Regions from separate parts of the Streptomyces chengbuensis genome, predicted to be linked through region 1. Evidence: riboswitches for the same ligand, from Rfam matches in the RefSeq annotation. Region 1 holds a riboswitch; each other region holds the start of a gene.
The links. Region 1 has a riboswitch for cobalamin ahead of QRN89_RS27570 ((2Fe-2S) ferredoxin domain-containing protein). Riboswitches for the same ligand answer to the same signal wherever they lie in the genome.

Region 1 (7,333 bases):
GGAAGGCGGACTCCTCGAGGGTGTCCGTGCCGTGGGTGACGACGATGCCGTCGACGCCGGGGTCCGCGAGCACCTCGTGGACCGTGCGGAGGAGGGTCAGCTGGTGATGCGTCGTGAGGCGGGGGCTGTTCACGCTGAAGAGGTCGACGACCTCGACGCTGACGCCGTCCGGCAGCGGGGCGGTGGCCATGACCTCTCCGCCGTTCGCGTCGGCGGCGAACCCGGAACCCTGCCACCGGCTGGCTATCGTCCCTCCGGTGCTGATGACGACGATGCGTCCCACAGTGCCCGCTCCTCCTTCGTGCCGTGTCGTGCCGCAGTGAGGCGGCTGTTCCCGACGGGGCACGCGGCCCGGCCTCGCTCATGGCTCCGGCCGGGCAGCGCCCCATGGCTGACTCCGGGGGTGGCCGGAGCAGTCCCCGCAATCATAGAAGTTGTCGTGCGCAATTTGATCGCCACTTCGACTCCACATCCCCGGTAACGGTGGTGGATAATTGCGCCATGGATGAGATCGACAGGGCAATCTTGCGTGAGCTCCAGGACGATGGTCGGCTGAGCAACCAGGAGCTGGCGCAGCGCGTCGGCCTCACCCCGTCCCCCTGCATGCGCCGCGTCCGGCAGCTGGAGCAGGACGGCGTGATCCAGGGCTACCGGGCGGTCATCGATCCGGACGCGGTCGACCGGGGCTTCGAGGTGCTGGTCTCCATCGAGGTGGCGCGCGACCGCGAGGTGGTCGAGTCCTTCGAGGCGGCCCTCCAGGGCATCCCCGACGTCATCGAGGCGTACCGGCTGTTCGGCAGCCCGGGGTGCCTGCTGCGTATCGCGGTGAGCGATCTCCGCGCCTACGAGCGGCTGTGGATCGAGAAGCTGACGGCGCTCACCGGCGTGACCGAGGTCAACTCCCAGATCATCATGAAGCGGATCAAGGAACCCCGGGGACTCCCCGTGGACGGCTGAGCCGGCCCGCGCACACCGCCCCGCCGAACCTCTGTTTAGTAATGGGATCCATTTTCATGTAGCGTGGGCGACCGTTCCCCTCCCCTCCGTCACCTGTCCAGGAGGACCGCCATGGCCGTTCCCAAGCGGAAGACGTCCCGCAGCAACACCCGGCACCGCCGCGCACAGTGGAAGGCGAGCGCCCCCCGCCTGGTGACCGTCACCGTGGACGGCGTCGCCCACCGGGTGCCGCAGCACCTGGTCAGGGCGTACGAGCGCGGGCTGCTGCACCCGGAGGGATGACCGGGACCACCGGGACCCCGGGCCGGGCGGTGGTCGCAGCCACGGCACCGTCCGGCCCGGTACGCGCCCGGCCGAAGCCCGCGCGACAGGGGTCCCGTACGACCGGCGTTCGGTACGACCGACGGTCCCGCCCCACCGGCCTCCCGCACGCCGGCCTCCCCGTACGACCGGGGTCCCGGTCGGCGCGGCCCGGGCGGGACCCCGGCCGCGCCCGGCCCGCCCCTCCTCGCCTGCCGTCCGTCCTCACCCCTCCGCGCGCGGCCGTTCGGATCCGGTGAGCAGGGTGATGTGGGGTGTGCCGGTGCGGGGATGCTCGGCCACGTCCGCCTCCACGCGGTACACCTCGGCCAGGAGAGCGGGGGTCAGTACCTCTCCCGGTGTTCCGAGGGCGACGACCCGGCCGCCGGCCATCACACAGATCCGGTCGCAGAACGCCGCGGCCAGGTTGAGGTCGTGGAGAGCGACGACGGCGGTGACACCGAGCCGCCGGACCAGCCGGAGCGCGTCGAGCTGGTGGCGCAGGTCCAGATGGTTGGTCGGCTCGTCCAGCACCATCGTCCCCGCGCGCTGGGCCAGGGCGCGGGCGATCAGCACCCGCTGCTTCTCCCCGCCCGACAGCCGGCCGAACGGCGCGGAGGCCAGCCCGGCGGCGTCCAGTTCGGCCAGCGCGGCCATGACGACGCCCCGGTCGTCCGCGCTGTCCCCCTCGAAGGCCCGCTTGTGCGGCGTCCGGCCCATGGCCACCACGTCGTACACGGTGAGCTCGAAGTCCCCTGGGGACTCCTGCAGTACGGCCGCCAGCCGGCGCGCCAGGCGCTTGCCCGGCATCCGCCGTACGTCCTCGCCGTCCAGCAGCACCCGCCCCGAAGTGGGGCGCAGCGCGCGGTAGACCGTGCGCAACAGGGTGGACTTCCCGGCGCCGTTGGGTCCCGCGAGGCCCACGATCTCGCCGGGGGCCGCACTCAGCGACACCCCGTCCACCAGGGCCCTGCCGTCGAGGACCACCGAGACGTCCGCCACGGTCAGGCTTCCGGGCGCGCCCACGGCCGTGGTCTCCTTCATGCCGTCCTCCGTCGCATCAGCCAGAGGAAGAACGGGCCGCCGACCAGGGCGGTGAGGATGCCCACGGGAATCTCCTCGGGACTCATGACGGTACGGGCGGCCAGATCCGCGGCGATGAGGAACGCGGCCCCGAGCAGGGCGGCGGCGGGCAGGGCACGCCGGTGGTCGGCGCCCACCAGCAGCCGCACCACGTGCGGCATGATCAGGCCGACGAAGCCGATCTGTCCGCTGACCGCGACGATCGTGCCGATCATCAGGGCGACGAGGACGAACAGCGAGGCGCGGAACCGGTGCACGTCCAGGCCGAGCGCGACGGCCGCCTCCTCCCCCGCCAGCAGCAGGTTCAGCGGACGGCACACGCCGAGCAGCACGGCCGTGCCGAGCAGGACGGCCCCGGCCGGAATCCACAGGCCGGCCCAGGTGGTGCCCGCCATGCCGCCGAGCATCCAGCGCAGCGCCGACTGCGTCTTGTGGGGGTCGTTCGAGGTGACGACCAGGAAACTGGCCACCGCCGACAGCACTTCGGCCGTGGCGACACCCGCCAGCACCAGCCGTACCGTGGTCATCCGCCCACCGGACCGCGCCAGGAAGTACACGGCCACCAGCGCGGCCAGTGCGCCGAGGAACGCGGCCACCGGCAGTGAGAACACCCCGAACACGCCCACGTTGAAGACCACGACCGTCACCGCGCCGACCGACGCGCCCGACGACACTCCCAGCAGCATCGGGTCCGCCAGCGGATTGCGCACGAGCGCCTGGAGCGCCGTCCCGCAGACCGCGAGACCGGCGCCGACCACCGCGCACAGCAGCACCCGGGGCAGCCGGACCTCGAAGACGATCGTCTCGCGGACCTGCGTCCAGTCCGGCTCCGCCAGTGCGGGGTGCACCCGGTGCAGCAGGATGCCCCACACCTGCCCGGCCGGTACGCCGATGGAGCCCACGGCGATGCCGAAGGTCGCCGCGACGACAACCAGCGCGCCCAGTACGGCGAGCACGACCGGGTACGGGACCCGCGCCCGCCGGCCCGCGCTCCCGGGCGCCCCGGGGCCGGGACCGGCGCCGGCCGTTCCCGTGGCACCGGTGGCGTCGGCCCCGGCGGCCGGTCCGGCCCGTCTCGCCGCCCCCGTCGCGTTCGTCGCGTTCGTCGTGCCCGCCGTGCCCGCCGTGCCCGTCACTTGAAGCGTTCCGGGTGCAGCCGGCGGGCCAGTGACTCGACACCGGCCGGGACACGTACACCCAGGACCGTGGACGACAGCGGCAGCACCGCGAACCGCTCGTTCCTGATCGCCGGCACGTCCCTCAACGCCGGATGCGCCAGCAGGAACCTCTTCTTCTCCTCCACCGACTGGTCCCCGTAGTCGTAGATCACCACCACCTCGGGAGCCCGCTCGGCCACCTGCTCGAACGACACATCACTGAACGACTTGTCCAGATCGGCGAAGAGGTTCACCCCACCGGCCCGCTCGATCATCTCGTTGCCGACCCCGGCCCCGCCCGCCGTGAACGCCGTCCTGTCCCCACTGTCGTACACGAACACCTTCACCGGTTCCACCCCGGCCAGCCGGCCCTCGACCCCCTCCAGCGTCCCGTGCAGCCGCTTCAACTCCCGCTCCGCACGCTCCGGCACACCGAAGATCCTCGCCACGCCACGGATCTCCTCGTCCATCGTGGCCATCGTCACCGGCCCCTGCGGACACTGCTCGACATTCAGATACGAGTCGATCCCCGCCTTCGCCAGCGCCGCACGACCGCGGCCCTCCTTCTCGTCGAAAGTGCTGCCGAACCCCCCGTACACGAAGTCCGGTTCCGCCGCGAGCAGCGTCTCGAACGACGGGTACTCCTCGGAGATCACCTTCACCCGGTCATAGGCGGCCCGGTACTCCGGCAGGATCCGGTCGTCGAGATAGCCCGTGCCCACCATCGACTTCTCCAGACCCAGCGCCAGCATGACCTCCGTCGCATGCTGGTTCAGCGACACCGCCCGCTGCGGAGGTCGCTGGTAGGTCGTCGTCACACCGCAGTTGGCCACCGTCAACGGGAAGCCCTCGGCGGCCGGGCCCGCCGGCGCGGCGTCCTCCCGGACACCGGGGCCGCCGCAGCCGGCCATCAGCAAAGCCGCCGCCAGGGCGGGCAGCAGGAACATCGGGCGTATGCCCTTCATGGGGATGGGTCCTCTCAGCGCGGGAAGGAGCCGGAGGGCGGCCGGGTCCGGGCGGGTCCCGGCGCGCGTCGCGCAGGACTGCCGTACGGGGTTCCGGGCGCCGCTCCGGAGGAGCGGACGACGGGGCGACGGAAGTGGTGGTACGTCGATCGCAAACGGTCGCGCGTGCGCCCGGCGTGGCCTGGTGCCCGTCAGGAGCGGTCGTGCGCCGCGGGGATGGCCGGTTCAGCCGGCGTCACGGAGCGGCCCGGAACGGACGCGCCGCGGCGGGGTGAAGGCGTACAGCCCGAGGATCTCCGGCATCTCGGCGAGGCCCGGGCCTCCCGCCCGCACCCACGCGGCCACGTCCTCGGTCGCGGCCGGATCGTTCACCAGACCGAACCACACCGGACGGCCGCCGGCGGCACGCCCCGCGGCCGAGGGCTGGACGACGACGACGTTCGCCTGGTCGCACACGTCCAGACAGTCGGAGATCCGCACCGGCGCCTGTTCCGCGAGACGCGCGGTCTGCCGCGCGTGGTCGACTCCGGTCACCTTGGGACTGCCGCAGCAGCAGTCCCGGCACACCACGATCCGGCACGGCACCGGACCGGTGTCCACTGGCCTCCTGGGCACGACGACAAGCCCTCCCCTCTGGGGAAATCCGCCCCAGTCAGCTCGAGGAGGCGACCGCGTGAGTCTCCTGGCTCTCGGGTCACCGCTCGCCCCGGCCTTCCCACCCGCATGGGGGCAGTGGTCCGTTCGGGGTCCGCTCGCCGATCACAGTGGCGGGACCGCGCCGGATTCACACCGGCTTCCTCGTTCCGCCGTCGCCTGTTACGGCGGACATCATCGCAGAAACCCGCGCCTTGTCCACGGCGGGTCCGCGTACCGCACCGGGTTCGGTGGGGCACGCCCCCCGGGGGCCGGGCCGCGGACGGCGCTCGCCGTACCGCGAACGGACGCCCACCGGTGGCAGACGAACACCGGACGAACCAGGCTGACAACACCACATACTGCAAAATCTGCAGGAATCAACCGGAATCCGTGGCAAAGGAACGGTAATGTTCGGCCCGGCGCAGCACTGACATTCAAGGAGTCCGGCAGTGATCTCACGTATGTCAGCGGGCATTCTGCTGATCTGCGCGGTGCTGCTGCACGTGGTGACTCCGCTGTGCGCCACCCCGGACGCACCCCCGGCCGAGGCGGCCGTCGTCTCGACCGAGAACCGGAACCCCCACACCGCGGTCGTGATCGTCCGCGCCGACGGCGCCGGGCTCCACCACGACGAGTACGACCCGCGCAACCATCCCTCGCGGCTCGCCCCGCTGGGCGCGCAGGCCCCCGCCGGGCCCGGTTACGGGAACACCGGCCCCTCGGGCGGCGCCCCGGACGAGACGACGGGCCCGCCGCCGGGCGCGTCGGCCGATACCGCGAGACACACCCGGAATCCGGGCGCCGCACCGGCGCCGACCCTGAGCACGCTGCAGTCGTTCCGCTGCTGACCGGCAGGTGCGCCGCACTCCGCCGTCCCTCCCCGACCCGCCCGGGCGGACCCCGGCACGCCCCGGGACGGACACCGGTGCGGCCGACGCCCCGTCACGGGGCGTCAGGGCCACCGCGGCGCACCCCTCTTCGACGAAGCAGACCGGTTCCGCATCGAAGAGACCGAGGTACGACCATGCAGTCGCTCATCGACCACGCCCGGCAGTTCCCCGCACGGATCGCCGGCCAGCAGGACGCCTACGCGGCACTCGCCCGCGGGCAGCGGCCCCAGGCCCTGTTCATCACGTGTTCCGACTCCCGGGTGATCCCCGCCCTGATCACCGGCGCCCGGCCCGGTGACGTCTTCGAGGTGCGCACCGCCGGGAACATCGTGCCCCCCTGGCGACCGGGGGCGGCCTGCGCCGTCGGGGGCAGTCTGGAGTTCGCGCTGGAGGCCCTGGAGGTCCCCGACGTCGTCGTGTGCGGGCACTCGCACTGCGGCGCCGTCCAGGGCCTGCTGCGGGAGCAGGACGTCCGGAGCATGCCGCTGGTACGTCGCTGGCTCACCAGGGCCGGGCACCGCACCGGCCGTGACGAGCCCGCACCGGCGTCGTCCACCGACGAGGAGCTGACGCCCGCCGTGCAGCGGCACGTCCTGACCCAGCTGGACCATCTGCGGACGTACCCCTGCGTCGCCCGGCGCCTGGACTCCGGCCGGCTGCGGCTGCACGCCTGGTACTACACGGTCGAGTCCGGCGAGGTCCTGGCCTGCGCACCCGGCGGCCGCGCCTTCCGGCCCCTGTGATCCCGGACGGCACCCCGGTCACCGGCGCCTGCGGCCGCACGCTCCGCGACGCCGGCCGCACCGGACCGGATGCCCACGACGTTCCTTCCTCATCTCCCGAAAGAACGCCATGCCCCTGATCACTTCCAAGCTTCGGCGCACCCTCCGCGCCGACGTCACCGCCTCCCTCGTCGTCTTCCTCGTGGCCCTGCCGCTGTGCGTGGGCGTGGCCGTCGCCTCCGGCGTCCCGGCCGAACTCGGCCTCATCACCGGCATCGTCGGCGGACTGGTCACCGGGTTGCTGCCCGGCAGCAGCCTCCAGGTCAGCGGTCCCGCGGCAGGGCTGACCGTGCTCGTCTTCACGGCCGTGTCCGAGTACGGGCTGCCCGCGCTCGGCGTGATCGTGCTCGGCGCCGGGCTGATCCAGCTGCTGCTGGGCGCCCTTCGGCTCGGCCGCTGGTTCCGCGCGATCTCGCTCGCCGTCGTCCAGGGCATGCTCGCCGGTATCGGGCTGGTCCTGATCGCCGGTCAGCTCTACGCCCTGGCGGACGCCAAGGCACCGGGCGGCGGCCTGGCCGACCTCGCGGGTCTGCCCCGGCTCGTCGTCGACACCGTCACCTCGC
Region 2 (7,333 bases), 5.7 Mb from region 1:
CCGAGCGGACGCATGACGCGGTCCGCGGTCACCCGGAGGTCGAGGCGGACCCGGCGGGTGCGGTCCTCACCGTCGAACCGGACGGTGCCGAGCATGGTCTCGCCGAACACGGTGCCGCGCCGGCCGCCGCCGGGCACGCTCCGGGCGGTGGGCGGCGGCGTGACCGCCGCCGTGGTGTTCGCCGCCCCGGTCGAATCCGCGACGGCGCTCGCGCCCTCGACCTCACCGCGCGGCGTCCGGACGCCCGCCACCGCGTCCGATCCCGCGGCACGCGCCATGTCATCACCCCCCACCGCGCCCGTACCTGCGTCCACCGCCGCCCGCGTGTCCGAACCCCCCGGGGCACCGGCACCCACCGCCGGGCCGGCGGCAGCGCGCGGCGCGCCGGCGCCCACCGTCGCGTCAGCGCCGGCCCTCATGCCCGCGTCGCCCGTCGTACCGCCGCTCACCACCACGCCCCTGCCGTCCCCCGTCCTGCCGGCACCCACCGCCGTGCCCTTGTCCAGGCCCGTGCTCGTTTCCTGGCCCGTGCCCCTGTCCTTGCCCGTGCCCGTGCCGCTCCTGCGCGTGCTCATCGGAGGCCCTCCAGCATGATCCGCTCGGTTTCGGTCAGATAGGCCTCCGCCGCCCGGCGTGCGGCGCCCGCGTCACCGGCGCCCACCGCGGCCACCACGGGTTCCAGCCGCGCGTGCGCGGCCGCCGCGTCGGTGAACGGGCCGACGAGCGCGGCGCGTACGGGCAGATAGGCGTTGAAGAGCGTGTTGGTGAGCAGGCCGTAGACACGGTTGCCGGTGGCGCGGGCGAGCGCCCGGTGCACCTCGATGTCCGCGAGTTGCACGGCGTCGCCGCTCTCGGCGGCGCGTACGGCCGCCAGCAGCGTGGTCAGTTCGGCCCGTTGCTCGGTGGTGGCCCGTACGGCGGCCCGCTCGGCGATCAACGCACCGATGCTGCGCCGCACTTCGAAGATCTCGCGGATCCAGGCCGCGTCGTGGCGCACGAGCATCGGCAGCAGGTCCGCTCCGCCGAACCGGGCGAAGTCACGGACCCGGGTGCCCACTCCGTGCCGGGTCTCCAGCAGTCCGGCCTGGACGAGACGGCCGAAGGCGTGCTTGAGGGTCGTGCGGGTGACGCCGTACCCGTCGGCCAGTCTGCGTTCCGGCGGCAGATAACTGCCCGCCGGATGGAGGCCGGTGAGGATGTCCTCCCGCAGCCGGCCCTCCAGGACGTCGACGATCGTCTCGCGGGGCAGTGCCTCCACGCCGTTCCTCCCCAGTGGCTCAGTGGATGAGCCACTGAACCAATGTCCTGCCGCTGAAGTCAATGGGGCGGCGGGAAACGGTTGTTGATCCGGTGGCTCCGGGCACCGGACGGACGGGGGCGTGGAGAATGGCCCGGTGACGGATGAAGCCACCGGACAGACGGTCGACCGCGACCCCGTCGAGCTCGAACTCCCCGTCGACGGCGGGAAGCTGCGCGTCCTGCGGTTCGGCTCAGGGCCGCGCACGGCGGTCGCGGCGCACGGCATCACCGCGTCCGGGATGTCGTTCCGCGCGCCGGCCCGCCATCTGCCCTCCGAGTGGTCGCTGTTCGCCCTCGACCTCCGGGGCCGGGGCGGCAGCGCGGACATCCCGGGCCCGTACGGCTTCGACGCCCATGCCGCCGATCTCTGCGCGGCGGCCGAACGCTGGGGCGGCGGCGCGCCGGTCGCGGTCACGGGCCAGTCGATGGGGGCGTGTGCGGCGCTGCGGGCCGCGGCGCGGCGCCCGGAGCTCTTCGACCGGCTGCTGCTGATCGACGGCGGTCTGCCGCTGCCGCTGGCGGAGGGCACCGATCCCGACGCCCTGCTCGACGCGTCGATGGGACCGATCCTGGCCAGGCTGACCCGGACGTTCGAGAACGACGAGGCGTACGTGGACGTGTTCCGCGCCCATCCCGCCCTCGGTCCGGAGTGGAACGCCGACATCGAGGCGTACGTGCGTGACGGCATCACGGGCCCCGCCGGCGCCCGCCGCTCCAGCGCCCGGGAGGGTCCGGTCCGCCGGGACGGCCGTGAGCTGATCACCTCGGGCCCGGCCTTCGGTGAGGATCTGGTGGGGCTCGCCGTGCCCGCCAGGCTGCTGCACGCGCCCCGGGGGCTGACGGGGGCGGCGCCGGGCGTGCTGTCCGACGCGCTGGTCGCGCACTGGACGGCCCGGGCGCCCCGGCTGACGGCGGAAGCGGTTCCGGACTGCAACCACTTCACGATCCTCATGGGCCCGCAGGCGAGGACGGTCGCCGACCGGCTCGTGGGCATGGTGTGAGGCGGGGCGCCGGGGCGCGGGCCGCGGTGCCCGCACCGGTCCTGGTGCCCGCGCAGGCAATCCGACTTATGGTGCATAGAGTCGGTTTCAGCTCGTCGCACTCCGGTGCGGACAGCCGGCCCTCCAGTGCACACGTGCTCGGAAAGGGTGGTCTTGATGCACCCAGCTCTCAGCTCCGACGACCTGGTCCGGCTCCGCCGGCAGCGCCCCTACCCCGCGGTGTCGGTGCTGATGCCCACGCACCGCCGCGAACCGGACAACGCGCAGGACCCGGTCCGGCTGCGCAATCTGATGGCCGAGGCCAAGGAGCAGCTCAAGGCCGATCCCGCCGTCCCCCGTGACACCCGGATCGACGTGTCCGAACAGCTCGACCGGGCGCTGGCCGAGATCGACCTGGTGCACGCGGAGGACGGGCTGGTGGTCTTCGCGGCGGCAGGCGAGCACGAGGTGTGGACGCTGGGCCGTCCCGTGCCCGAGCGCGTGGTGCTGTCGGACACGTACCTGACCCGCAATCTCGTCTCGGCGCAGGCCGCGGAGCGCCCCTTCTGGGTCCTGGCGGTCGCCTCGGACCGGGCCTCCCTCTGGAGCGGGACCGCCGACCGCCTCGCCGAGGAGCGCACCGGCCCGTTCCCGATGTCCCGGCCCGAGGAGAACTTCGACGCCGAGCGCCAGGAGCGGATCGGCGACGTGCCCAGCACCTTCCGGGACGAGGACACCCGGCACTTCCTGCGGGAGGCCGACACGGCGCTGGCCTCGGTGCTGAAGGCCGACCCGCGGCCGCTGTACGTGACGGGCGAGCCGGCGGCGCTCGCCCTGCTCGACGACGTCGGCACGGCCGCCAAGGGCCAGGCCGTCCACGCCCCCCGCGGCGGGGTGGCGGGCCGCTCGGCCGACGCGGTCTGGCAGGCGGTGCGCCCGTTCGTCGAGGCCCGTGCCGAGCAGGAGGTGTCCGGCGTCCTCGAGGAGCTGGACCGGGCCAAGGGCAGGCGCGCGTTCGCCGCCGGGGTCGACGAGATCCGCCAGAACGTGGAGACGGGCCGGGTCGCGCTGCTCGCCGTGGAGGAGAACTACCGGGAGACCGTGCGGGACACCGGCGCGCACCTCCTGCCCGCCGAGCCCGGCGACCTGGACGCGCTGGTCGACATCGTGGACGAGATCGTCGAGAAGTCCCTGGACACGGGGGCGCAGGTGCGGTTCGTCCCGGACGGCACCCTCGCGGGGATGGGCGGGATCGCGAGCGCCCTGCGCTACTGACCGCCTGCCGGGCGGCCGCCGTCGGGGAACCTCCGGCCGCGCCCGTGGACCGTGCCGACGGGTTCGCGGGAGCGCGGTGCCGCGCGGGCCGTTTGCGCCGATACTGGCAGAGGGTGTGCGGGCCCGTACCGCCACGGCCCCGCCTGAGAGGACACCGTCCGGAGTGATCGTCGCCAGTCTCATCAGGAGGTTCCCATGCGGATGCTCATCAATGTCCCCGAGACGGTCGTCGCGGACGGGCTGCGCGGCCTGGCCGCTGCGTACCCCGGACTGAACGTCGACGTGGAGAACAGGGTCGTGGTGCGGGGGGACGCCCCGGTCGCGGGCAAGGTGGGCCTGGTGTCCGGCGGCGGTTCGGGGCACGAGCCCCTGCACGGCGGCTTCGTGGGGTTCGGGATGCTCTCGGCGGCGTGCCCCGGCGAGGTCTTCACCTCCCCGGTGCCGGACCAGATGGCCCGGGCCGCGGCGGCGGTGGACAGCGGGGCGGGTGTGCTCTTCGTGGTGAAGAACTACACCGGCGACGTGCTGAACTTCGACATGGCGCAGGAACTCGCCGAGGACGAGGGCGTCCAGGTGGCCAAGGTGCTGGTCAACGACGACGTGGCCGTCCAGGACAGTCTCTACACGGCGGGCCGGCGCGGTACGGGCGCGACGCTGTTCGTGGAGAAGATCGCGGGCGCCGCGGCGGAGGAGGGTGCGCCGCTGGAACGGGTCGAGGCCGTTGCCCGCCTCGTCAACGAGCGGTCGCGCAGTTTCGGTGTGGCGCTCAGCGCCGTCACGACCCCCGCCAAGGGCAGTCCGACGTTCGATCTGCCCTCGGGAGAGCTGGAGTTGGGGATCGGCATCCACGGCGAGCCCGGGCGGGAGCGACGGCCCATGATGACCTCGCGGGAGATCGCGGACTTCGCCGTGCACGCGGTCCTCGAGGACCTCCAGCCGTCGAGTCCGGTACTGGCGCTGGTCAACGGCATGGGCGCGACACCGCTGCTGGAGCTGTACGGGTTCAACGCGGAGGTCCACCGGGTGCTGGCCGAGCGCGGAGTGCCGGTGGCCAGGACCCTGGTCGGGAACTACGTCACCTCGCTCGACATGGCGGGCTGCTCGGTGACGCTGTGCGAGGCGGACGAGGACATCCTGCGGCTGTGGGACGCCCCGGTGGAGACGCCCGCGCTGCGCTGGGGCCGCTGAGCCATGCCCGGCCCGGCCGACGACGGCGCCGCGTCCGCGGGCCGCGACGACGCGCGCCGGGAAGCCGACGTGCCACGACAAGGAGACGCTGTGCTCGACGCGGATTTCTTCCTCCGCTGGATGAACGCCCTCGCCGAGGCCGTGGACCGCGAGGCAGGCCGGCTCACCGAGCTCGACGCCGCGATCGGGGACGCCGACCACGGGACCAATCTGCAGAGGGGCTTCACGGCGGTGAAGGCGGCGCTGGAGAAGGACGCGCCGGCCACCCCGGGTGCCGTACTGATGCTGACCGGACGGCAGTTGATCTCGACGGTCGGCGGCGCGTCGGGGCCGCTGTACGGGACGCTGCTGCGGCGTGCGGGCAAGGCGCTCGGCGACGAGCCCGAGGTGTCGCGGGCCCAGCTCGCAGAGGCGCTGCGCGCGGGGATCGCCGCGGTGGCCCAACTCGGCGGCGCGAAGGCCGGGGACAAGACGATGCTGGACGCGCTGGAGCCCGCGGCCACGGCGCTGGACGAGTCCTTCGCGGCAGCGCGGGAGGCCGCCGACGAGGGTGCGGCCGCGACCGTGCCGATGCTGGCCCGCAAGGGCCGGGCGAGTTATCTGGGCGAGCGCAGCATCGGGCACCAGGACCCGGGGGCGACGTCCTCCGCCCTGCTGATCGGCACCCTCGAGGAGGCCGCACGATGACGATGGTCGGGATCGTCCTCGTCTCGCACAGTGCGCAGGTCGCCGCGTCGGTCGCCGATCTCGCCCGCGGGCTCGCGGGCGCGGGCGACGCCGTGCCGGTCGCCGCGGCGGGCGGGACCGCCGACGGAGACCTCGGCACCAGTGCGGAGCTGACGGCCCGCGCCGCGCACGAGGTGGACCGGGGCGCCGGGGTGGCCGTGCTGGTCGACATCGGCAGCGCGGTGCTGACGGTGAAGACGCTGCTGGCCGAGGGCGACGAACTCCCGGAGGGGACCAGGCTCGTGGACGCGCCGTTCGTCGAGGGAGCCGTCGCCGCGGTGGTCACCGCGGCGGCCGGCGCGGATCTGGACGCGGTGGAGGCGGCGGCGGCGGAGGCGTACGGATACCGGAAGGTGTGACGGTACGCATCCGTGCGCGGCTTGTGATGCACCTGGTCAACGCACTAATGTCGCAGGGCCTTGGTGAACGGGAAACCGGTGGAGTACCGGTGCGGCCCTCGCCACTGTGATCGGGAAGTCCGGCTCTCTCCGCAAGGAAGCCACTGGACCACCACGGGAGACCGCGGTGTCCGGGAAGGCGGAGCCCGGGCGGCAGGACCCGTCAGCCAGGAGACCGGCCAGGGCGCGTTGTCCATCCACGAGGTGCTGGAGAGGGTCTCCCAACCATGCATATAGCCGAGGGGTATCTGCCCCCTGTGCACGCGGCCGCCTGGGGCGTCGCGTCCGCACCCTTCGTGATCCACGGCGTACGGGCGCTCACCCGTGAGGTCAAGGCGAACCCCGAGTCGACACTGCTGCTCGGCGCGTCCGGTGCCTTCACGTTCGTCCTGTCGGCGCTCAAGATCCCTTCCGTGACCGGCAGTTGCTCGCACCCGACCGGCACCGGTCTGGGCGCGATCCTGTTCCGGCCGCCGATCATGGCGGTCCTCGGCACGATCACCCTGCTCTTCCAGGCACTGCTGCTGGCCCATGGCGGACTGACCACGCTCGGCGCGAACGTCTTCTCGATGGCGATCGTCGGGCCGTGGGCCGGATTCGGGGTGTACGCGCTGCTCCGGCGGTCCGGGGTTCCGCTGATGGTGAGCGTGTTCTTCGGAGCGTTCGTGGCGGACCTGTCCACGTACTGCGTCACCAGCGTGCAGCTGGCGCTGGCGTTCCCCGACCCGGGCAGCGGCATCGCGGGTGCGCTGGCCAAGTTCGGCGGCATCTTCGCCGTCACCCAGATCCCGCTGGCCGTCAGCGAGGGCCTGCTCACCGTGCTGGTGATGCGGCTGCTCGTGCAGTCCAGCAAGGGTGAGCTGACCCGGCTCGGAGTGCTCCTCCAGGGCGGGACGACGAAGGAGGCCGCGGTCCGATGAGCCGTGACGCGAAGATCAACACGCTGCTGCTGGCGATCGTGGCGGCGCTGGCGGTCCTGCCGCTCGCCCTGGGCCTCGGCGACCACAAGGAGGAACCCTTCACGGGCGCCGACGCACAGGCCGAGACCGCCATCACGGAGATCGCGCCGGACTACGAACCCTGGTTCGCGCCGCTGTACGAGCCGCCGTCCGGCGACGTCGAGTCGGCGCTGTTCGCCGTCCAGGCGGCCCTGGGTGCCGGTGTCCTCGCGTACTACTTCGGGCTGCGCAAGGGCCGCCGCCAGGGTGAGGCGCGGGCGGCTGCCGCGGCGGAGACACCGGCCTCCGGGTCCGCGGGGTCTGCCGGGACGGGCGATTCCGTCGCCTCGGGCGCGTAGGCGCCGATGTTGCCGATCGATGCGGCGGCGCACAGCAGTCGCTGGCGCCGCCGTCATCCGTGCGAGAAGGCGGCACTCGGGTTCGGGCTGACGGTCTGCGCCGTCTCGCTGCCGCCGTGGCCCGGTGCCGTGCTGGTCGCCGCGGCGGCCGTGGCCGTGCTGCTCGGCCC
Region 3 (7,333 bases), 1.1 Mb from region 1:
AGGTGCGCGGCACGGGCTACTTCGCGCGCTGCCTGCAGCACGAGACGGACCATCTGTACGGCCGGCTCTACATCGATCGGCTGTCGAAGCGGGACCGCAAGGACGCGCTGCGGCAGATGGCGGAGGGTACGCCGCGCTACGAGACCGTGCCCAACGACTGACCCGCCCTTCGGCCGTCGCGCGCTCCGCAAGCGCTTGTCCGCGCCCCGCACCGAACACCGGTGCGGGGCGCGGCCGTTACCGCCAATGGGCCGACAAATGTCATCTCCCCGGGCCCTGTTGACGCGCGTCGACCGTCACGTCAGTCTCGGGCGTGCACTCCCTCATCCGGTGGACCCGTCATGGAGGGCCGATGTCCAGACGTACCGCTCGACTCCTGCTGTCGTTTGTCATGCTCATGGTTGCATCGCTGGGCGGGGTCGTGGCCACCGCCGGCACCGCGCACGCCGACGGCTGCTACACCTGGTCCCGCACCCTCTCCCAGGGCGCCACGGGCGCCGACGTCACCCAGCTCCAGATCCGTGTCGCCGGCTATCCCGGTCACGGGGCGGTCCTGGCCGTCGACGGGGACTACGGCCCGGCCACCACGGCCGCCGTCAAGCGCTTCCAGTCCGCCTACGGCCTCGCCGCCGACGGTGTCGCCGGCCCCGCCACCTTCAGCAAGATCTACGCCCTCCAGGACGACGACTGCACCCCCGTCCACTTCAGCTACGCCGAACTGAACAACTGCAACTCCACCTGGGCAGGGGGCGCGGTGAGCGCCGCCACCGCCAGGTCCAACGCCCTGCGCACGATGTGGAAGCTCGAGGCCATGCGGCACGCGCTCGGCGACCAGCCCCTCCGGGTGACCAGCGGCTTCCGCTCCCACGCCTGCAACGACGCGGTCGGCGGTGCGTCGTCCAGCCGGCATCTCTACGGCGACGCGGCGGACCTGGGCGCCGGCCCGCACTCGCTGTGCACCCTCGCCCAGCAGGCCCGCAACCACGGCTTCAACGGCATCCTGGGCCCCGGCTACCCGGGCCACAGCGACCACGCCCACGTCGACCACCGTGCGAGCCGCTTCTGGTCGGCGTCCGGCTGCGGGATCTGAACCGCGGGGCTCAGGCGGCACGGACGGGGCCGCGGAAGGTCCTCCGGTACGCGTTCGGCGTCGTCCCCAGCGTCCGCAGGAAGTGGTGGCGCAGGGCCGCGGCATTGCCGAAACCCGCCCGGCCCGCTATCGCCTCCACCGTCTCGTCCGTCGCCTCCAGCAACTCCTGCGCCAGCAGCACGCGCCGGCGCAGGAGCCAGCGGTACGGCGTCGTGCCCGTCTCCTGCAGGAAGCGGCGGGCGAAGGTCCGCGGCGCCATGTGCGCCCGCCCCGCGAGCTGCTCCACGGTCATCTCCCGGTCCGGATGCCGTTCCATCCACGCGAGCACCTCGCCGACGGTGTCGCAGCGGCTCCGCGGCAGGGGCCGCTCGACGTACTGCGCCTGGCCGCCGTCCCGGTGCGGGGGGACGACCATCCGCCGCGCGATGGTGTTGGCGACCTCCGGGCCGTGCTCCTGGCGCACCAGATGGAGGCAGGCGTCGACGGCGGCGGCGGTGCCGGCCGAGGTGACCACCGGCCCCTCGTCCACGTACAGCACGTCGGCGTCCACCCGCGCCCTCGGGTGGCGCAGGGCCAGCGCGTCCGCGTGCCGCCAGTGGGTGGTGCAGCGGCGCCCGTCGAGCAGTCCCGCGGCACCCAGCACGAAGGCGCCGGTGCAGACGGAGAGGACCCGGGCGCCGCGGTCGACGGCGTCGCGGAGAGCCGCGAGCAGTGGCTCGGGATAGTCGCGCGACGTGTAGTCGCTGCCGGTCGGCACGGCGACGAGATCGGCCTCCGCCAGCCGCTCCAGGCCGTGCTCCACCTCCACGGTGAAGCCCGCGTGGGTCCTCAGCCGGCGGCCCTCGGCCGAGACGACGGCGAAGTCGTGGACGGGCAGCCCGTCGTCGCTGCGGTCGAGGCCGAACACCTCGCAGAGCACCCCGAGTTCGAAGCAGTGCACGCCGTCGAGCACGACGGCCGCCACATTCTCCAGCATGGGCCGAGTGTGGCAGTAATTCGACGGTTGTCGACAGTCCTGCCACTGACTTTTCCGTGCCGGGCCCGCGACAGTGAATTACATGAAAAGCGTCCTCGACCATCTGACCGCCGGCGGACTCCTCCTCCTCGTCGCCCTTCCCGCGCTCCTCGGCCATGCCCGCGACCGGAGGACCGACCGCGAGCTGCGCCGGGCGGAGCGCCGTGACGACGACACGGGCGGGCGCCCGGACCGATCCGTGGTCCGGGCGCCCGCCCGCGCTCACCCGGCTCCGCCGGGAGGCGCCCTCAGAAGTCCTCGTCCAGGTCGACCGTGCCCTCCACGGCGACCTGGTACGCCGACGGCCGGCGCTCGAAGAAGTTCGTCAGCTCCTGCACACCCTGCAGCTCCATGAAGGAGAAGGGGTTCCGGGAGCCGAACACCGGGGCGAAGCCGAGCCGGGTCAGCCGCTGGTCGGCGACGCACTCCAGGTACTCGCGCATCGACTCGGTGTTCATGCCGGGCAGACCGTCGCCGCACAGGTCGCGGGCGAACTGCAGCTCCGCCTCGACGGCCTCCTTCAGCATGTCCGTGACCTGCTGCCCGAGCGCGTCGTCGAAGAGCTCCGGCTCCTCCTTGCGGACCGTGTCCACGACCTCGAACGCGAAGTTCATGTGCATGGTCTCGTCCCGGAAGACCCAGTTCGTCCCGGTCGCCAGCCCGTGCAGCAGCCCCCGCGAACGGAACCAGTACACGTAGGCGAAGGCCCCGTAGAAGAACAGCCCCTCGATGCAGGCCGCGAAGCAGATCAGGTTCAGCAGGAAGCGGCGGCGGTCGGCCTGCGTCTCCAGCCGGTCGATCTTCTCGACCGAGTCCATCCACCGGAAGCAGAACCGGGCCTTCTCCCGGATCGACGGGATGTTCTCCACCGCTGCGAAGGCGGCGGCGCGGTCCTCCGGGTCGGGCAGGTAGGTGTCGAGCAGCGTCAGATAGAACTGGACGTGCACGGCCTCCTCGAAGAGCTGCCGCGAGAGGTACAGGCGCGCCTCGGGGGAGTTGATGTGCTTGTACAGCGTCAGCACCAGGTTGTTCGCGACGATCGAGTCGCCGGTCGCGAAGAAGGCGACCAGACGGCCGATCAGGTGCTGCTCGCCCGGGGTGAGCTTGGCGAGGTCGGCCACGTCCGAGTGGAGGTCGACCTCCTCCACCGTCCACGTGTTCTTGATGGCGTCCCGGTAGCGGTCGTAGAAGTCCGGGTAGCGCATCGGGCGCAGCGTCAGCTCGAAGCCCGGGTCGAGCAGGTTCTTGTCGTTCATAGCAGTCGGCGCGGGGCGCCGTCCTCCAGAGGTGGTGTGCGGGGAGCGGGGGGCGGAGTTACTGGCAGGCCTCGCAGGACTCCGGGTTCTCCAGCGAGCAGGCCACGGCGTCGGGGTCGGCGGCCTGCTGGACGGGGATGGTGGCGGCCGGCGCCGCGCCCGAGGCGGCCCGGGCGATCCTGGTGGCGGGGCGCGAGCGCAGGTAGTACGTGGTCTTCAGGCCCTGCTTCCAGGCGTACGCGTACATCGAGGAGAGCTTGCCGATGGTCGGCGTCTCCATGAACAGGTTCAGCGACTGCGACTGGTCGAGGAACGGGGTGCGGGCCGCCGCCATGTCGATCAGGCCGCGCTGGGGGATCTCCCACGCGGTGCGGTACAGCTGCCGGACCTCCGCCGGGATCCAGTTCAGGCCCTGCACCGACCCTCCGGAGTCGCGCAGCGCCTCACGGGTCTGCGCGTCCCACACCCCCAGCTTCTTCAGTTCGTCCACCAGGTAGGAGTTCACCTGGAGGAACTCGCCCGACAGCGTCTCGCGCTTGAAGAGGTTGGAGACCTGCGGCTCGATGCACTCGTACACACCGGCGATCGAGGCGATCGTGGCGGTCGGCGCGATGGCGAGCAGCAGCGAGTTGCGCATGCCGGTGGTGGCGACGCGTTCGCGCAGTGCGGCCCAGCGCTCGGGCCAGGCGAGCTCCGTGTCGTAGTGGTCAGGGTGCAGCACGCCGCGGGCCGTACGCGTCCGCTCCCAGGCAGGGAGGGGCCCGTTGCGCTCGGCGAGGTCGCAGGACGCCTCGTAGGCGGCCAGCATGATCCGCTCGGCGATCCGCGTCGACAGGGACTGCGCCTCGGCGGAGTCGAAGGGCAGGCGCAGGCTGAAGAACACGTCCTGGAGGCCCATGGCGCCGAGGCCCACCGGGCGCCACTTGGCGTTGGAGCGGCCGGCCTGCTCGGTCGGGTAGAAGTTGATGTCGACGACCCGGTCGAGGAAGGTCACGGCGGTACGGACGGTGTCGTCCAGCCGCTCCCAGTCGATCACGTCCTCGCCGTCGGCGGCGTCCCGCACGACGAACGCGCCGAGGTTGACCGAGCCGAGGTTGCAGACGGCGGTCTCGCCGTCGTCGGTGACCTCGATGATCTCGGTGCAGAGGTTGGAGGAGTGGACCACGGCGCCGGGCTCCGCCGTCTGGTTGGCCGTGCGGTTGGACGCGTCCTTGAAGGTCATCCAGCCGTTTCCGGTCTGGGCGAGGGTGCGCATCATGCGCCCGTAGAGCTCACGGGCGGGGATGGTGCGGCGGGCGAGCCCGGCCTCCTCCGCCCGGCGGTAGGCGATGTCGAAGTCCTCGCCCCACAGGTCCACGAGGTCGGGCACGTCGGCGGGGGAGAACAGCGACCAGTCGGCGTCGGCGTTCACCCGGCGCATGAACTCGTCGGGGATCCAGTGCGCCAGGTTGAGGTTGTGCGTGCGACGCGCCTCCTCGCCCGTGTTGTCGCGCAGTTCCAGGAACTCCTCGATGTCCGCGTGCCAGGTCTCCAGGTAGACGCAGGCCGCGCCCTTGCGCCGGCCGCCCTGGTTGACGGCCGCCACCGACGAGTCCAGCGTGCGCAGGAACGGCACGATGCCGTTGGAGTGGCCGTTGGTGCCCCGGATGAGCGAACCTCGGGAGCGGATGCGGGAGTACGACAGGCCGATGCCGCCCGCGTGCTTCGAGAGACGTGCCACCTGGTGGTAGCGCTCGTAGATGGAGTCCAGCTCGTCCAGGGGCGAGTCCAGCAGGTAGCAGGACGACATCTGGGGGTGCCGCGTGCCGGAGTTGAAGAGCGTCGGGGACGACGGCAGATAGTCGAGGCGGCTCATCAGCCCGTACAGGGAGGCCACTTCGTCCAGCGCCCGCAGGGACTCGTCCTCGGCGAGACCGCAGGCGACGCGCAGCATGAAGTACTGCGGCGTCTCGACGACCTTGCGGGTGATCGGGTGCCGGAGCAGGTAGCGGCTGTAGAGGGTGCGCAGTCCGAAGTAGCCGAAGCGGTCGTCGGCGGCCGGGTCGACCAGCGAGTCGAGGCGCTGGGTGTGGGCGTGGACGAAGGCGGCCGTGCGGTCCGCGATCAGTCCCTCGCGGCTGCCGACGGCGATGGAGGCGGAGAACGCGGTCGCTCCCTGCCCGGCCGCCTCCTCCGCGATGGTGAGGGTGAGCAGCCGGGCCGCGAGCCGGGAGTACGCCGGGTCCTCGGAGATCAGACCGGCGGCCGCCTCGGTCGCCAGTTCGCGCAGTTCGGCCTCGTCCGAGCCCGCGTGCCGGCCGCGGAGGGCGGCGGCGGCGACCCGGCCGGGGTCGGCGTCGGGCAGGTCGGCGGTGAGCTCGGTCAGGGTCCGCAGGAGCGCGGTGCCTGGTCCGTCGGCGAGCTGTGCTGCAGCAGGATCGGGCGGCGCGATGGTCACGGGGTGCTCTCCCTCGCTCGGCTGGGGCCGGCGGGGCAGGGGGCACGGACGCACACCCGGGCAGGGCGGACCGCGTCCACCGGCCTTTTCCGCGAGGCCCGGACGTCTGGGCACCCGGGCCGGACGGTCCGGGCGCACCGTCGGCAGGTCCTCGGACTCACGGACGTACGAGGCCCTGGAGCGGACCCGCGCACACCCTTACACCGTTGCGGGACAGTTCCGGATTCGCACCGGATTCCCCTGCGGCGACAGCGAGCATGAGCATACATGTGGGGGCGGTGAGTTGCGGAACCCCCCACATGTTGTGTCGTGACCCGCTCGGAGCTTCCGGGCGTCGGCCGGCCGGGGCGGCGGGCGGGGCAAGGGTTTCCGGCCACCTCCGGGTGTTTCCGCCACCCGCCGGGGGCGGCACCCCGCCGACGAACCGCCCCTCGTGTTCCCGCATTCTCCCCGGGTTCCGTCATGGCCCTCGTGGTCCGCCGCGACCGCCGTGCCGGCAACGGCCGGGTGCCGCACGGACACGGCGACGGGCCCCCGCGTCCTCCCCGGAGGGAAGCGCGGAGGCCCGTGGGCGTCCGTCGCTGTGCGCGGTCAGCAGCAGCGGAATCCCTTGCGGGGGTCCGCCTCCCGCTCGTCCATGCGGCAGCGCTCGAACTCGCGGCGGGTCATCACCTTCGCGTCGGGGTCGTGCGAACGGGCGTGGGCCACATAACGGTCGTACACCGTCTCGCCCGAGACCTCGCGCACGTACCAGCGGACCCAGTCCACCGCGCGCCGCACTCCGCTCACCGCCGTCATGACCGTCACCGTACTCAGCCCTTGCCGCTTCCGGCGGCCTCGTGGTCCGAGGTGCCGGCCGACGCGTGGTCCGGTGCGCCGGCGCCGACGGCGGCGAGCTCCGCCTTCTCCGCCTTGGTGGCGAACAGCCCGGCCGGTGCGACCAGCTTCGACTCGACGTACGGAACCTCGGCGAGCCGGACGGTGTCCGGCTTGCTGATCGCCGTGAAGCACACCCTGGCGGCGTCGGCCAGGACCACGACGATGAGGAGGGCGAACAGCGCGCAGAGCACGCCGTCGACGGTCGAGTTGGTGACGATGGTGTGCATGTCGTCCATCGACTTCGCCGGAGCAAGCACCTCGCCGGACTCGATGCCCGCCTGGTACTTGTCGCGCTGGGCGAAGAAGCCCACCTTCGGGTCGCTGGAGAAGATCTTCTGCCAGCTGGCGGTGAGGGTGACGGTGGCGTCCCAGGCGAGCGGGACGGCCGTCACCCAGGCCCACTTGAGGCGTCCGGACTTCACCAGCAGCGTGGTGCAGACGGCGAGGGCGACGGCCGCGAGCAGCTGGTTGGCGATGCCGAAGAGCGGGAAGAGCTGGTTGATGCCGCCGAGCGGGTCGTGCACGCCGACCCAGAGGAAGTAGCCCCAGCCGCCGACGACGACCGCGCTCGCGAACCAGACGCCGGGCTTCCAACTGACCTGCCGCATCGGCTTGTAGACGTTGCCCAGCATGTCCTGGAGCATGAAGCGCCCGAC

Region 2: it holds a riboswitch for cobalamin, as region 1 does, so the genes downstream of both, QRN89_RS02620 (energy-coupling factor ABC transporter permease) here and QRN89_RS27570 ((2Fe-2S) ferredoxin domain-containing protein) in region 1, are expected to answer to the same signal.
Region 3: it holds a riboswitch for cobalamin, as region 1 does, so the genes downstream of both, QRN89_RS23055 (ribonucleoside-diphosphate reductase subunit alpha) here and QRN89_RS27570 ((2Fe-2S) ferredoxin domain-containing protein) in region 1, are expected to answer to the same signal.

What each region holds. Positions count from the first base shown of each region.
Region 1 is NZ_CP129137.1:6,269,749-6,277,081, reverse strand. Features, by position in the region: gene QRN89_RS27600 (asparaginase) at 1-283, opposite strand, end outside; gene QRN89_RS27595 (Lrp/AsnC family transcriptional regulator) at 502-957, shown strand; gene rpmF (50S ribosomal protein L32) at 1,069-1,239, shown strand; gene QRN89_RS27585 (ABC transporter ATP-binding protein) at 1,483-2,301, opposite strand; gene QRN89_RS27580 (FecCD family ABC transporter permease) at 2,298-3,476, opposite strand; gene QRN89_RS27575 (ABC transporter substrate-binding protein) at 3,473-4,462, opposite strand; gene QRN89_RS27570 ((2Fe-2S) ferredoxin domain-containing protein) at 4,688-5,077, opposite strand; cobalamin riboswitch at 5,122-5,304, opposite strand; gene QRN89_RS27565 (hypothetical protein) at 5,548-5,946, shown strand; gene QRN89_RS27560 (carbonic anhydrase) at 6,123-6,731, shown strand; gene QRN89_RS27555 (SulP family inorganic anion transporter) at 6,841-7,333, shown strand, end outside.
Region 2 is NZ_CP129137.1:569,943-577,275, forward strand. Features, by position in the region: gene QRN89_RS02585 (tocopherol cyclase family protein) at 1-575, opposite strand, end outside; gene QRN89_RS02590 (FadR/GntR family transcriptional regulator) at 572-1,258, opposite strand; gene QRN89_RS02595 (alpha/beta fold hydrolase) at 1,395-2,300, shown strand; gene QRN89_RS02600 (baeRF3 domain-containing protein) at 2,457-3,554, shown strand; gene dhaK (dihydroxyacetone kinase subunit DhaK) at 3,750-4,742, shown strand; gene dhaL (dihydroxyacetone kinase subunit DhaL) at 4,833-5,429, shown strand; gene QRN89_RS02615 (PTS-dependent dihydroxyacetone kinase phosphotransferase subunit DhaM) at 5,426-5,827, shown strand; cobalamin riboswitch at 5,872-6,064, shown strand; gene QRN89_RS02620 (energy-coupling factor ABC transporter permease) at 6,094-6,786, shown strand; gene QRN89_RS02625 (energy-coupling factor ABC transporter substrate-binding protein) at 6,783-7,163, shown strand; gene cbiQ (cobalt ECF transporter T component CbiQ) at 7,170-7,333, shown strand, end outside.
Region 3 is NZ_CP129137.1:5,180,731-5,188,063, forward strand. Features, by position in the region: gene def (peptide deformylase) at 1-161, shown strand, start outside; gene QRN89_RS23040 (D-Ala-D-Ala carboxypeptidase family metallohydrolase) at 353-1,090, shown strand; gene QRN89_RS23045 (helix-turn-helix domain-containing protein) at 1,101-2,066, opposite strand; gene QRN89_RS23050 (ribonucleotide-diphosphate reductase subunit beta) at 2,354-3,361, opposite strand; gene QRN89_RS23055 (ribonucleoside-diphosphate reductase subunit alpha) at 3,420-5,798, opposite strand; cobalamin riboswitch at 5,924-6,063, opposite strand; gene QRN89_RS23060 (YbdD/YjiX family protein) at 6,390-6,596, opposite strand; gene QRN89_RS23065 (carbon starvation CstA family protein) at 6,611-7,333, opposite strand, start outside.